Regions from separate parts of the Nonomuraea sp. NPDC049419 genome, predicted to be linked through region 1. Evidence: riboswitches for the same ligand, from Rfam matches in the RefSeq annotation. Region 1 holds a riboswitch; each other region holds the start of a gene.
What was found. Region 1 has a riboswitch for cyclic di-AMP ahead of AB0K12_RS13900 (C40 family peptidase). Riboswitches for the same ligand answer to the same signal wherever they lie in the genome.
Positions count from the first base shown of each region.

Region 1 (3,266 bases):
AGCAGGCCGGCGAAGATGAGGGTGAGCGCGAGCGAGAGGTAGCTCGGCAGGCTCGTCGCCGCGTCGAACGCCTCTCCCCTGGCGATCTGGGCGGCGGCGAAGTCGCGGGCCGGGTCGGGCGGGCCGCCCGTCAGGACGTGCCACGGTGTGGTGAACGCGGCCACGGCGATGATCACGATGCCCAGCAGCGCCAGCGCCACGCCCGCCTGACGGCGCAGCGCCGGCGTGGTCACCCCCCGCTCGTCCATCCCCGCACCCTTCCCCCCGCCTCCGGCGCCCGCGCCGTCCGGCCCGCCGCTCCGGCCCTTTCCGCGCTCCTCGCCGCCGTTCCCGGCGGCCCCGCCGTCCGGCCCGCCGCTCCGGCCCTTTCCGCGCTCCTCGCCGCCGTTCCCGGCGGCCGCTCCGCTGTCCGGCCCGCCGCCGCGGGCCTTCCCCTCGTTCGGCCCGCTGCTCGCCGGATCACTAGCGGCGGGTTCCGTGGCCGGTGAGCTTGGGGCGCCCACCGCTGTCAGGGCGCCCTCCGCATCCCGGGTCTCTTCCTCCGGGGCGTGGTTCGTCTCCCGGTCGTCCGGGTCTTGTCGTTCGCTCATCTGCCTCCCCTTCACACGAGCTGATCCCGCACGTACGCGCGCCACCGCGCGGTCAGCGTCGCGACGGAGAGCCCGAGCGCGGCGAGTGCCCGATCGGCCCCGTCCACGCGGGCCGCACGGTAGAGCCTCACCAGGGTCCCCTCACCGAACCGGTCAGCGAGGAAGCGACACGCCAGCCACGCCTCCTGGTACGCCCGCGCGAGCCCGGCCGGGTCACCCCCGTCCGCCGCGAAAGCCGCAGGTCCGGGCAGAACGGTCGGGAGGCGCCCGGCGCGCACCTCGGCGGCGAGCTCGGCGGCGGCCGTCGCCACGGGCAGTCCGGCGTCGCGGTAGGCGACGTAGTCGGCGAAGCCCTCGTACAGCCAGACGGGCAGGCCGTCGGTGCCGGCGACGACGTGCGTGAGCTCGTGGGCGAGGACGACGTCCCTGCCGACGGGGTTGAGGGTGGCGAACGCCTCGGGGACGACGATCACCCGCGTGCCGTCGGCCACCGCCGCGAGCCCGTCCACCCCGCCCACCCGGGCCAGGCGTGCGGCCTCGCGGGCGTCGGCCGGGACGACGATCAGGGGGCGTACGGGGCGGGCGAGCACCGCCGACACCCGCCGGCCCGCCGTGTCGGCCCTGCGCGCCAGCTCGTCGAGCCCCGCGGCGTCGTGGCCCACGACCGTGGACCACCGGCCGCGGCGTACGACGTGGGGCCCCGGCCACAGGTCGCGCGCCCGCGCAGGCAGGACGGGCGCGTCAGGCAGCGGAGCGGCGGCCGAGACGGCGAGGAGCACCAGGCCGGTCACCGCGACTCGTCGGCTCACCTGCTCGGACACAGTGCCCGATCGTATGCGCTGCCCTGCGGGTCAGGGCTCGGGAACGCGAGAGCCCCGTCCGGATCGGGGAGGATCCGGACGGGGCTTCTTCACACGCCGGGACGGACGGCGCCGACGAAGGACGACCTTCGCCATCCGCTCAGCTTGTCGATGCGTACCCGTTCACCTGTCCGCGGTGAATGGATCATCTTGCCCTTGCCGACGTACATGCCCACATGGCCGAGCCCGTTGAAGAACATCAGGTCGCCTGGCTTGAGATTGCGCCAGGAGACCTTCTTCCTCGTGCGGGCGAACTGGCTGTTCGTCACGCGCGGGAGTTTGACGCCGGCCTTCTTCCAGGCGAACTGGACGAGGCCTGAGCAGTCGAACGAACCAGGTCCTGTGCCCCCGTAACGGTACGGGTCACCGATCTGCTTCTTGGCCACGGCGACGGCCTTGCCGGCCCTCGCCTTCTGCCGGGCGGCTTTGGCGGCCTTCTTACGGGCCTTCGCCGACGCCGTGGTGCGGGCGGTGGTCGCCGCCTTCACCGTCGCGCCGGCCGCCGCACTGGTCTCGCGGGTCGTCGCCGCCTGGGCCGCCGGGGCATGGAGGACCATACCTCCGGCCGTCACGGTCATCGTGAGTGCTACGCCACTCAGGGCAAGGCGGGACAGGCGGGGGTTCTGCAGGGAGTTAGACAGGATTTCTCCTTGTGTCTTCCACGAACGCCTACCGGGTTAGCTGACGGATTCGGGCGTGGAAGTCGCCCTACGGCGCGATGGGCGCGCCGATTCACCCCTGATCCCTTGGGGAACGTGGGATCGCTGGGTCCCCGGCTCCGTGCCTCCTGGCTGCACGGATTCGGCAGGTCGGCACCCCGATCAGAAGTGCGATGGGGATATCAGGGCCGACCGGCGGATTTTGATCTGTCTCACATCGGGAGGGACCGATGCCGGTTCGCGGCGACATGGCTTGTTCACCGCGACGACGCCAGAAGCTACGCCGAAGGGTCAAGGATCGGCAAAGCGTGAATGCCCCTGTAAAGATCAGATAGCGGGATTTGTCAGACTTGAAACCCCTGCTGGAACCCCAGGCCTTGTGACCAAAATGTGACCTCACTCACACTTGCTTTCGCCGGCTTCTGTCAGGTCCCAGCAGTCACATGAGTCACACCGGTCACAAACGCGAACACTCTTCTCCCCCCGCCGGCCTGCCGGACACGAGGGACGCCGTTCCGAAAAAATCCGCCCTTTGTACGACTTGCCCTAGTAGTGACCGATCAAGAGGTCATACCCGTCGCAGCCAGGTGGATCAAGGAACTTGGAAACTATGGATCTTCGTAGATGAGCTGCGACACGGATCACAGCCGAGCGGCCTCCGCGTGCGCAGAGTGCTGATGCTGAACGCGACTGCGATGAGGGGCGTGCCAAGCGCGAGCGTCAGGAGCCGGCGCCAGGCCGGAACCCCCGCGGTCACGTAGTAACCCCCGGCGGCCGAACCGCCGGGGCTTACCCGGCCGGACAAAAACCTTAGCGGCCGGGCTTGAGCGGCCGGATCGCCCGGGAGCCGGGAGCCCGGAGCTGCGAGCTGGGAGCCCGGAGCCCGGAGCCCGGAGCCGGATGTCGGGTTACGGGCGGATGGCGCCGACGAGGTTGCGGCCGTAGGCGGAGAGTTTGACGACCTTGACGACGTCGCCGGTCTGCGGCGCGTGGACGATCTGCCCGTTACCCGCATAAATGCTGACGTGTCCGAGGCCCTCGGAGAAGATGAGGTCGCCGGGCTGCAGGGCGTCCAGGGAGACCCGCCGGCTCTGGCCCCAGGCCCACTGCTGCCACGTCGTCCGGGGCAGCGAGACCCCGGCGGCCCGCCAGGCCGC
Region 1 is NZ_JBFAQB010000003.1:850,730-853,995, reverse strand. It holds gene AB0K12_RS13910 (M48 family metallopeptidase) at 1-590, opposite strand, end outside; gene AB0K12_RS13905 (hypothetical protein) at 602-1,411, opposite strand; gene AB0K12_RS13900 (C40 family peptidase) at 1,501-2,007, opposite strand; cyclic di-AMP (ydaO/yuaA leader) riboswitch at 2,102-2,267, opposite strand; gene AB0K12_RS13895 (NlpC/P60 family protein) at 3,018-3,266, opposite strand, start outside.

Region 2 (3,266 bases), on a different contig from region 1:
GCATCACGCTGGCCGGGCTCTCCTTCACCTACCCGGGGACGTCCCGCGAGGTGCTCCACGACCTCGACCTGCACCTGCCCGCGGGGGCCACGGTCGCGCTCGTCGGCACGCACGGGTCGGGCAAGACGACGCTGGTGAAGCTGCTGTGCGGGCTGCATCGGCCGTCGCGCGGCACGATCCTGGTGGACGGCCGTCCGCTCGGCGACCTCGCGCAGGACGCGTGGCAGGCCAGGGTCGGCGCGGTCTTCCAGGATCACGCTCGCTTCGAGCTGGCGGCCGGCGAGACGGTCGGCGTGGGGGATCTGCCGAAGCTGCACGACCCCGCGGCCGTGGCGGGGGCGCTGGAACGAGCCGACGCAGGCCAGGTGGTCGCCGGGCTGCCTCAGGGGCTGGAGACAGAGCTGGGGGAGACGTTCGAGCACGGCGTACGGCTCTCCGGCGGGCAGTGGCAGCGGCTGGCCCTGGCCCGCGGGTCGATGCGGACGGAGCCGTTGCTGCTGGTGCTGGACGAGCCGACCGCCGCGCTGGACGCACCGGCCGAGAGCGCGGTCTTCGCCCGCTACGCCGAGGCGGCCAAGAGCCATCCGGGAGCCGTCACGTTGCTGATCACCCACCGCTTCCCCACAGTGCGGATGGCGGATCTGATCGTCGTGCTCGACCGAGGCCGGATCGTGCAGTGCGGCAGCCACGACCAGCTCAGCGAGACACCGGGGCCGTACGCCGACCTCCTGACATGACGAACGCGCGCCCCCGGGAAGGGGCGCGCGTTCCGCTGTCACGAAGAGAGACGCGACGGGGGAGGGTCAGCCGGCGTACTCGGGGTAGCCGTAGCCGACGACCTGCGACTTCGGCCGGACCCGCTCTTCGACCTTGCCGTTGCCGGTGTTGCCCTCGATGGTGGAGATGGTGCCGTCGTGGTTGTCCTTGACGACGAAGCCCACATGCTGGATGTCGCTCAGGGACTTGCCGCCCTTCCAGGAGAAGAACACCACGGCACCCGGCTTGGCCTCGTGGCCGAAGCGCTTGTTGGCGGCGAACCACTTGGCGTGGGCGACGGTCCAGGCGTCCCAGCCGACCTGCGGGCGGGCGCCGGTGTGCTCACCGACCCAGGAGACGAACATCGAGCACCAGGCGGCGTTCAGGTAAGCAGCGCGGCTGCCGCCGTCACGGGCGACGGTCTCGGCGGCACGCTGGGAGTTGGCGTACCACTGCTGGAACTTGGTCCCGCCGCCGCTGGCGTTCTCGGAGACGCCCACCTGCGCTCTGGCGACGGCCAGGACCTGGTCGGCGGTGGCGGTGATCTTGGTTTCGTCACGCTCGCTCGCCTTGTGGGCGGCGAGCGCGGTGGCCGGGTGCTTCGCGGCGGTGGCCGCGGCGACGGCGGTGGAGGTGTCGGCGTGGGCCGCGGCGGGGACGCCGAAGGCCGAGGCCAGGACGCCGGCGCCGAGGACGGCGCGGGCGATGGTGCTCTTCGAGACAGCGGTAAGACGATGCTTGGCCATCGAGGGGGTTACTCCTTGCTTCCATGCCGCTTACCGGGTTAGCTGACGGGTTCGGGCGTGGAAGCTGCCCTACGGCACCGAAGTGCCGATTCACCCCAAAGGACATGGGTCCCCGGTTCCGCACGTGGCGGATTCAGCGGTCACAGGACGATCCTGTGATGTGTCGTGCGATGGTCTGACATAGCCGGACAAACCGGACGTATGCCTCAAGATGCCCCATAAGGTAATACATGAGGCAAGAGGATTACAAATCCATAAAAGTAAAGTCAGCCGAGCTGACTGCGCGCCTTGGCCAGAAGCCCCATCATGGCAAGGGATTCGTCAAGCGGCATGATCGAGGATTCGGTCCTGCCTTCGGCCGTGGCGGCGCGGACTTCGCGGAGCTCTCCGGCGTAACCGTTGTCGGCCGGGTCGAGCACGTGCTCTTCCGGCTCCATCGCCGGCCCGGAGAGGACGATCCGCTGCGGTGCCCAGAACGGCGCCTGGATGTCCGCCCGCATCTGAGTACCTACAACACTGGCCCCGTTCGGGTAATTCCCGAGCAATGAGGTGGCCACGAGAGCGTGCCGCCCGCCGGGGTAACGCAAGACGCCGGCCGCCTCCGCGTCAACGCCGTTCGGGGCCAGGGAGCCGGTGATGTGCAGGTCGGTGGGCATGCCCAGGATGAGCTGGGCCAGCCCGAACGGGTAGATCCCGAGGTCCAGCAGCGCCCCGCCGCCCAGCTCTGGCGCCCACAGGCGGTGCGCCGGGTCGTACGGATGGGCGAAGCCGAAGCTCGCCTGCACCGACCGGATCTCCCCGAAGCGGGGATCCTCCTTGATGCGCCTGATGAGCGGGTTGAACCGCATCCACATGGCCTCCATCAGGAAGACCCCGGCCTCGCGGGCCAGCCGCACCATCTTCTCGGCGTCGTCCACGGTCGCGGCCAGCGGCTTCTCGCACAGCACCGCCTTGCCCGCCGCGATGGCGGCCTCGGCGACCTGAAGGTGCTGGGCGTGCGGGGTGGCCACGTAGATCGCGTCCACCGCCGGGTCGGCGCACAGCTCCTCGTAGGACCCGTACGCCGACTCGGCGCCCAAAGCCGACGCCAGGGCCTGCGCCCTGGCCGGGTTCCTGCTTCCTACGGCGGCCACCCGCATGCCCGGCTCCGCCACGATCGCCGCACCCACGGTACGGGCGATGCCGCCGGTGGCGGCTATTCCCCAAGTGAAATCTCGCACGCCGGCGATCGTATACGGAAGGCAAATATGGGCTTATGTCGGTGGTGCCGGAAATATCAGGAATGTCGTTTTGTCACATCCGTCACTCGAACGAGTCGGGGTCGGGCCCGAGCCGCTGCCCCCGGCTGAGCGCCCCGATGGCCGCGAGGTCCTCGGCGTCGAGGATGAAGTCGAAGACGTCGATGTTCTCGGCGATCCGCGCCGGCGTCACCGACTTCGGGATCACCACGTTCCCGAGCTGCAGGTGCCAGCGCAGCACGATCTGCGCCGGCGTCTTGCAGTGCTTGTCGGCCAGCACCCGCAGCGCCGGGTCGTCGAGCAGCCCCCTGCCCTGCCCCAGCGGGCTCCACGCCTCGGTGAGGATGCCGTTGGCCTCGTGGAACTCGCGCATCTGCCGCTGCTGGAAATAGGGGTGGAGCTCGATCTGGTTGATGGCGGGGACGAGGTCGGCCTCGTCCATGAGCCTGGTGAGCGTCTGGACGGTGAAGTTGGAGACGCCGATGGCCTTGGCCCTGCCGTCCCGGTAGATCTTCTCCATGGCCTT
Region 2 is NZ_JBFAQB010000022.1:18,194-21,459, forward strand. It holds gene AB0K12_RS40420 (ABC transporter ATP-binding protein) at 1-737, shown strand, start outside; gene AB0K12_RS40425 (CHAP domain-containing protein) at 804-1,502, opposite strand; cyclic di-AMP (ydaO/yuaA leader) riboswitch at 1,515-1,651, opposite strand; gene AB0K12_RS40430 (Gfo/Idh/MocA family oxidoreductase) at 1,769-2,722, opposite strand; gene AB0K12_RS40435 (aldo/keto reductase) at 2,805-3,266, opposite strand, start outside.
Region 2: linked by a shared signal. The riboswitch ahead of AB0K12_RS40425 (CHAP domain-containing protein) and the one ahead of AB0K12_RS13900 (C40 family peptidase) in region 1 are both predicted to bind cyclic di-AMP.

Region 3 (3,266 bases), on a different contig from region 1:
CAGCGGGTCGGCCTCACCGTGGATCACCAGCGTGGGGGCGCGGACGCCGGCCAGTGCCTGCGTACGGTCGCCCGACGCCCTGATGGCCGCGAACTGCCGGGCCGTGCCCGCCGGGTCGAAGCAGCGGTCGTAGGCCAGGCCGGCCCGTTCCCTGATGGCCTCCTCGTCCAGCTCGTAGCCCGGTGAGCCGATCGTCGACCAGGTCACCACCGACTGGTCGAGCACGCCGGCGCGGTCGGCGGGCGGCGGCGTCATGAGCGCGGTCATCGCCTCGGGGGTGGGCGGGGCGACGTCGGGTCCCGGCGTGGACATGATGGAGGTCAGGGTCAGCACCCGCTCGGGGTGCTCGATGGCCAGCGTCTGAGCGATCATGCCGCCCATCGAGGCGCCCACGACGTGCGCGGACGGCCAGCCGATGGCGTCCATGAACGCGGCGGTGTCGGCGGCCATGTCCGTCAGCGAATACGGTGCGGGCGCCCCCGGCTGGGGGACGCCCGCGTCGTGGATGTGCGTGGACAGTCCCGCGTCGCGGTTGTCGAACCGTACGACGTGGTGTCCCTGCTCCGCGAGGAGCCGGCAGAGCCCTTCGTCCCACTGGATGAGCTGGGCGCCGAGCCCCATGATCAGGAGGAGCGGCCGCCCTGTGGGTGAGCCGAAGCTGTCATAGGCGATCTCAATGCCGTTTGCGGCTACACGGGTCGTCACGCAGGCCAGAATGTCATTCTGGTACGTGTGGCGTAAAGCCGTCAGCGGGCGGCCGGTACGGCGATGCCACCGGCCTGGGAGTTCTGCTCCTGGTCGGCGGGCGGGGGCGCCGGGTTCCTGTCACGCCTGGACCAGGCGCCGGTCGAGAACGGGACCGGGTGGTTCTTCTTGCCCACGCCGTCGCCCCACTTGGTGATGACGTACTCGACCTCGATGTGGCCCTGGCCGCCGACGCCGTCCACACCGAGCGTGCTGGAGTTGAACCTGCCGCCGGTCAGCTCGGCGAACGTCTTGGCGTCGAGGTCGAGCATGATGCCGCGGTTGGAGGGCTCGCCCGGCCCGCGGTCACCGACGAAGAAGGGCGCCTTCTTGCCCTTGTAGACCACGTAACCCTCGGTCATCAGCGGCCAGCTCGGGCTGGCCGCCAGACCCTTCTGCATGGGCTTGCCGCTGGCCGGCAGCCCGGTGTCACCGGCCCGGCCGGAGGCGTCGTCCCAGAAGTACGAGGCCGTGGTCGAGCCCTTGAGCAGGATCTTCTTGTCTTTGTCGGGGGTGTCGGCGTGCGCGGCCGTACTGGCGCAGGTCAGCATGCCGACGCAGCAGGCGGTCAGCGTGGCGAGGGAACGCAGGCTGAAACGGGCAGACATGAAGCAGCAAAACCCTTCACGAGGGGACGGGGGAGTTGCGCTCGGGCGCGAGGGGATGGGGGCGCGGCGGGGCGGTGGACCCCGCGGCGCTACGCGGAGCGCAATTGACGAGCCTGGGGAAGGGGGCCGCTCAGCGGGCGGCCGTCAAAGAGCGGTCTGGGGGTACGACGCGCTGGAACATGTAATACGTGATCCTCTCCATCACGCCTACCGGGTTAGCTGACGGGTTCGGGCGGTGGAGTTGCCCTACCGGCCGCGCTGGCCGGATTCACCCCGAATGCGGGTGGTTCCCCGGTTCCCGAATGGTTCGGGATTCGGCGCCAGCCGGTCGTCCGTCTTGGGTAAGGACTAGGTCACCGGCTGGTAATGGCGAACACTCTAACGACGGGATCGGACACCCGCAAACGTTTCACCACGAATCGGATAAAGATCTACCTTCAGCGGGAATGCATACAAAAGGGGGCACGGCATGCCGTGCCCCCTGAGGATTCGGTCCTCAGCCGCCGCTCTTGCGCCTGAACGATCTCTTATTGGCAGCCGGCCCGTGCGCCCCGTGAATCTTCGATGGGTCGACGCCCCTGCCACCCGCGCCCGCGCCCGCCTGCTGGCTGCGCTTGCGCTCCAGCGCTTCGCGGAACTTGCGCTTCATCTCGTCCTCGGGAGTTTCGCTGACTTCCGGCTCCGGTGTATCCGCCATGAGGACCTCCATGGTGTTGGGGACACTCAAAGCTTCGCACGCCCCCGCTCATGACGCGAAACCGGCCTCCACCGTGTCTTCAGGCCGCCGCGGCGGCCGGTCCGCCGACTCTGCCGGGTCCGCGAGCCGCCTGTCGGGCAGCGCCACCAGCGCGACCAGGGCGATCACCGCGCCCGCCACCCCGAGCGACGGCACGACCAGGGCAGCGGAGGAGGCGTGCGCGGCTGCGGCGCCCGCCCCGCGTACGCTCGCGGCGAACTCCGCCGTGTAGAGCGTGCCGCCGACGGCCAGCGCCACCGAGCCGCCGATCTGCCGGAAGAAGGCCAGGTTCGCCGAGGCGACGCCGAGGTGGCGCGGCTCCACCGACTGCTGCGCGGCCACCGTCAGCCCGGACAGCATCGGCCCCATGCCGAGCCCCAGCGGCAGCATCCACAGCGCGACCGCCGGGCCGGGGCTGTCCACCGCCAGGTTGAGGCAGAGCAGCGCGCCCGTGACCAGCAGGAACGGCGAGACGAGCAGCCACGGCTTGTACCGCCCGGTCCGCGACATCAGCGCGCCCATGAGCACGCTGCCGGCGACCATGCCCAGCGTCAGCGGGTAGATCCGCAGCCCCGACTCGGTGGCGGCCACGCCCAGCGCCTCCTGGAAGTAGCGGGGCAGGAAGACGACGCCCGCGTACATGCAGAAGGCCGTGACGAACGAGATGAGGTTGACCAGCGTGTACGACCGGTTGGCGAACAGCTCCATCGGCATGATCGGGCTGGCCGCGCGCCGCTCGACCGCCACGAAGACGGCCAGCAGCACCAGCGCCAGCAGGATCGGCCCCGCCACGGCCGCGTCGGTCCAGGTGTGGCCGTCGAGCCCCTTCTCGGTCAGGCCGAGCAGCAGGGACGTGACGGCCACGGTGAAGACCGCGATGCCGGCGTAGTCGGGCCTGCCGCCGCCGCCGGCGCCGGGCCGGCGCGGCAGCCGCAGCACGATGATCGCGATCAGCACGAGGCCGATCGGCACGTTCACGTAGAACGCCCAGCGCCAGCTCGCGTGGTCGGTGAACAGCCCGCCCAGGAACGGCCCCGCCAGGAACGACAGCCCCATCACGCCCCCGAGCGCCCCCTGCACGCGGGCGCCGCCCGAGCGGGGCGGGAACATCTCCATGACCAGCGCGATCGACAGCGGCAGCAGCGCGCCGGCGCCGAGCCCCTGGAGGGCGCGGAAGG
Region 3 is NZ_JBFAQB010000005.1:114,032-117,297, forward strand. It holds gene AB0K12_RS17705 (alpha/beta hydrolase) at 1-705, opposite strand, end outside; gene AB0K12_RS17710 (hypothetical protein) at 747-1,352, opposite strand; cyclic di-AMP (ydaO/yuaA leader) riboswitch at 1,542-1,682, opposite strand; gene AB0K12_RS17715 (DUF5302 domain-containing protein) at 1,849-2,049, opposite strand; gene AB0K12_RS17720 (MDR family MFS transporter) at 2,098-3,266, opposite strand, start outside.
Region 3: linked by a shared signal. The riboswitch ahead of AB0K12_RS17710 (hypothetical protein) and the one ahead of AB0K12_RS13900 (C40 family peptidase) in region 1 are both predicted to bind cyclic di-AMP.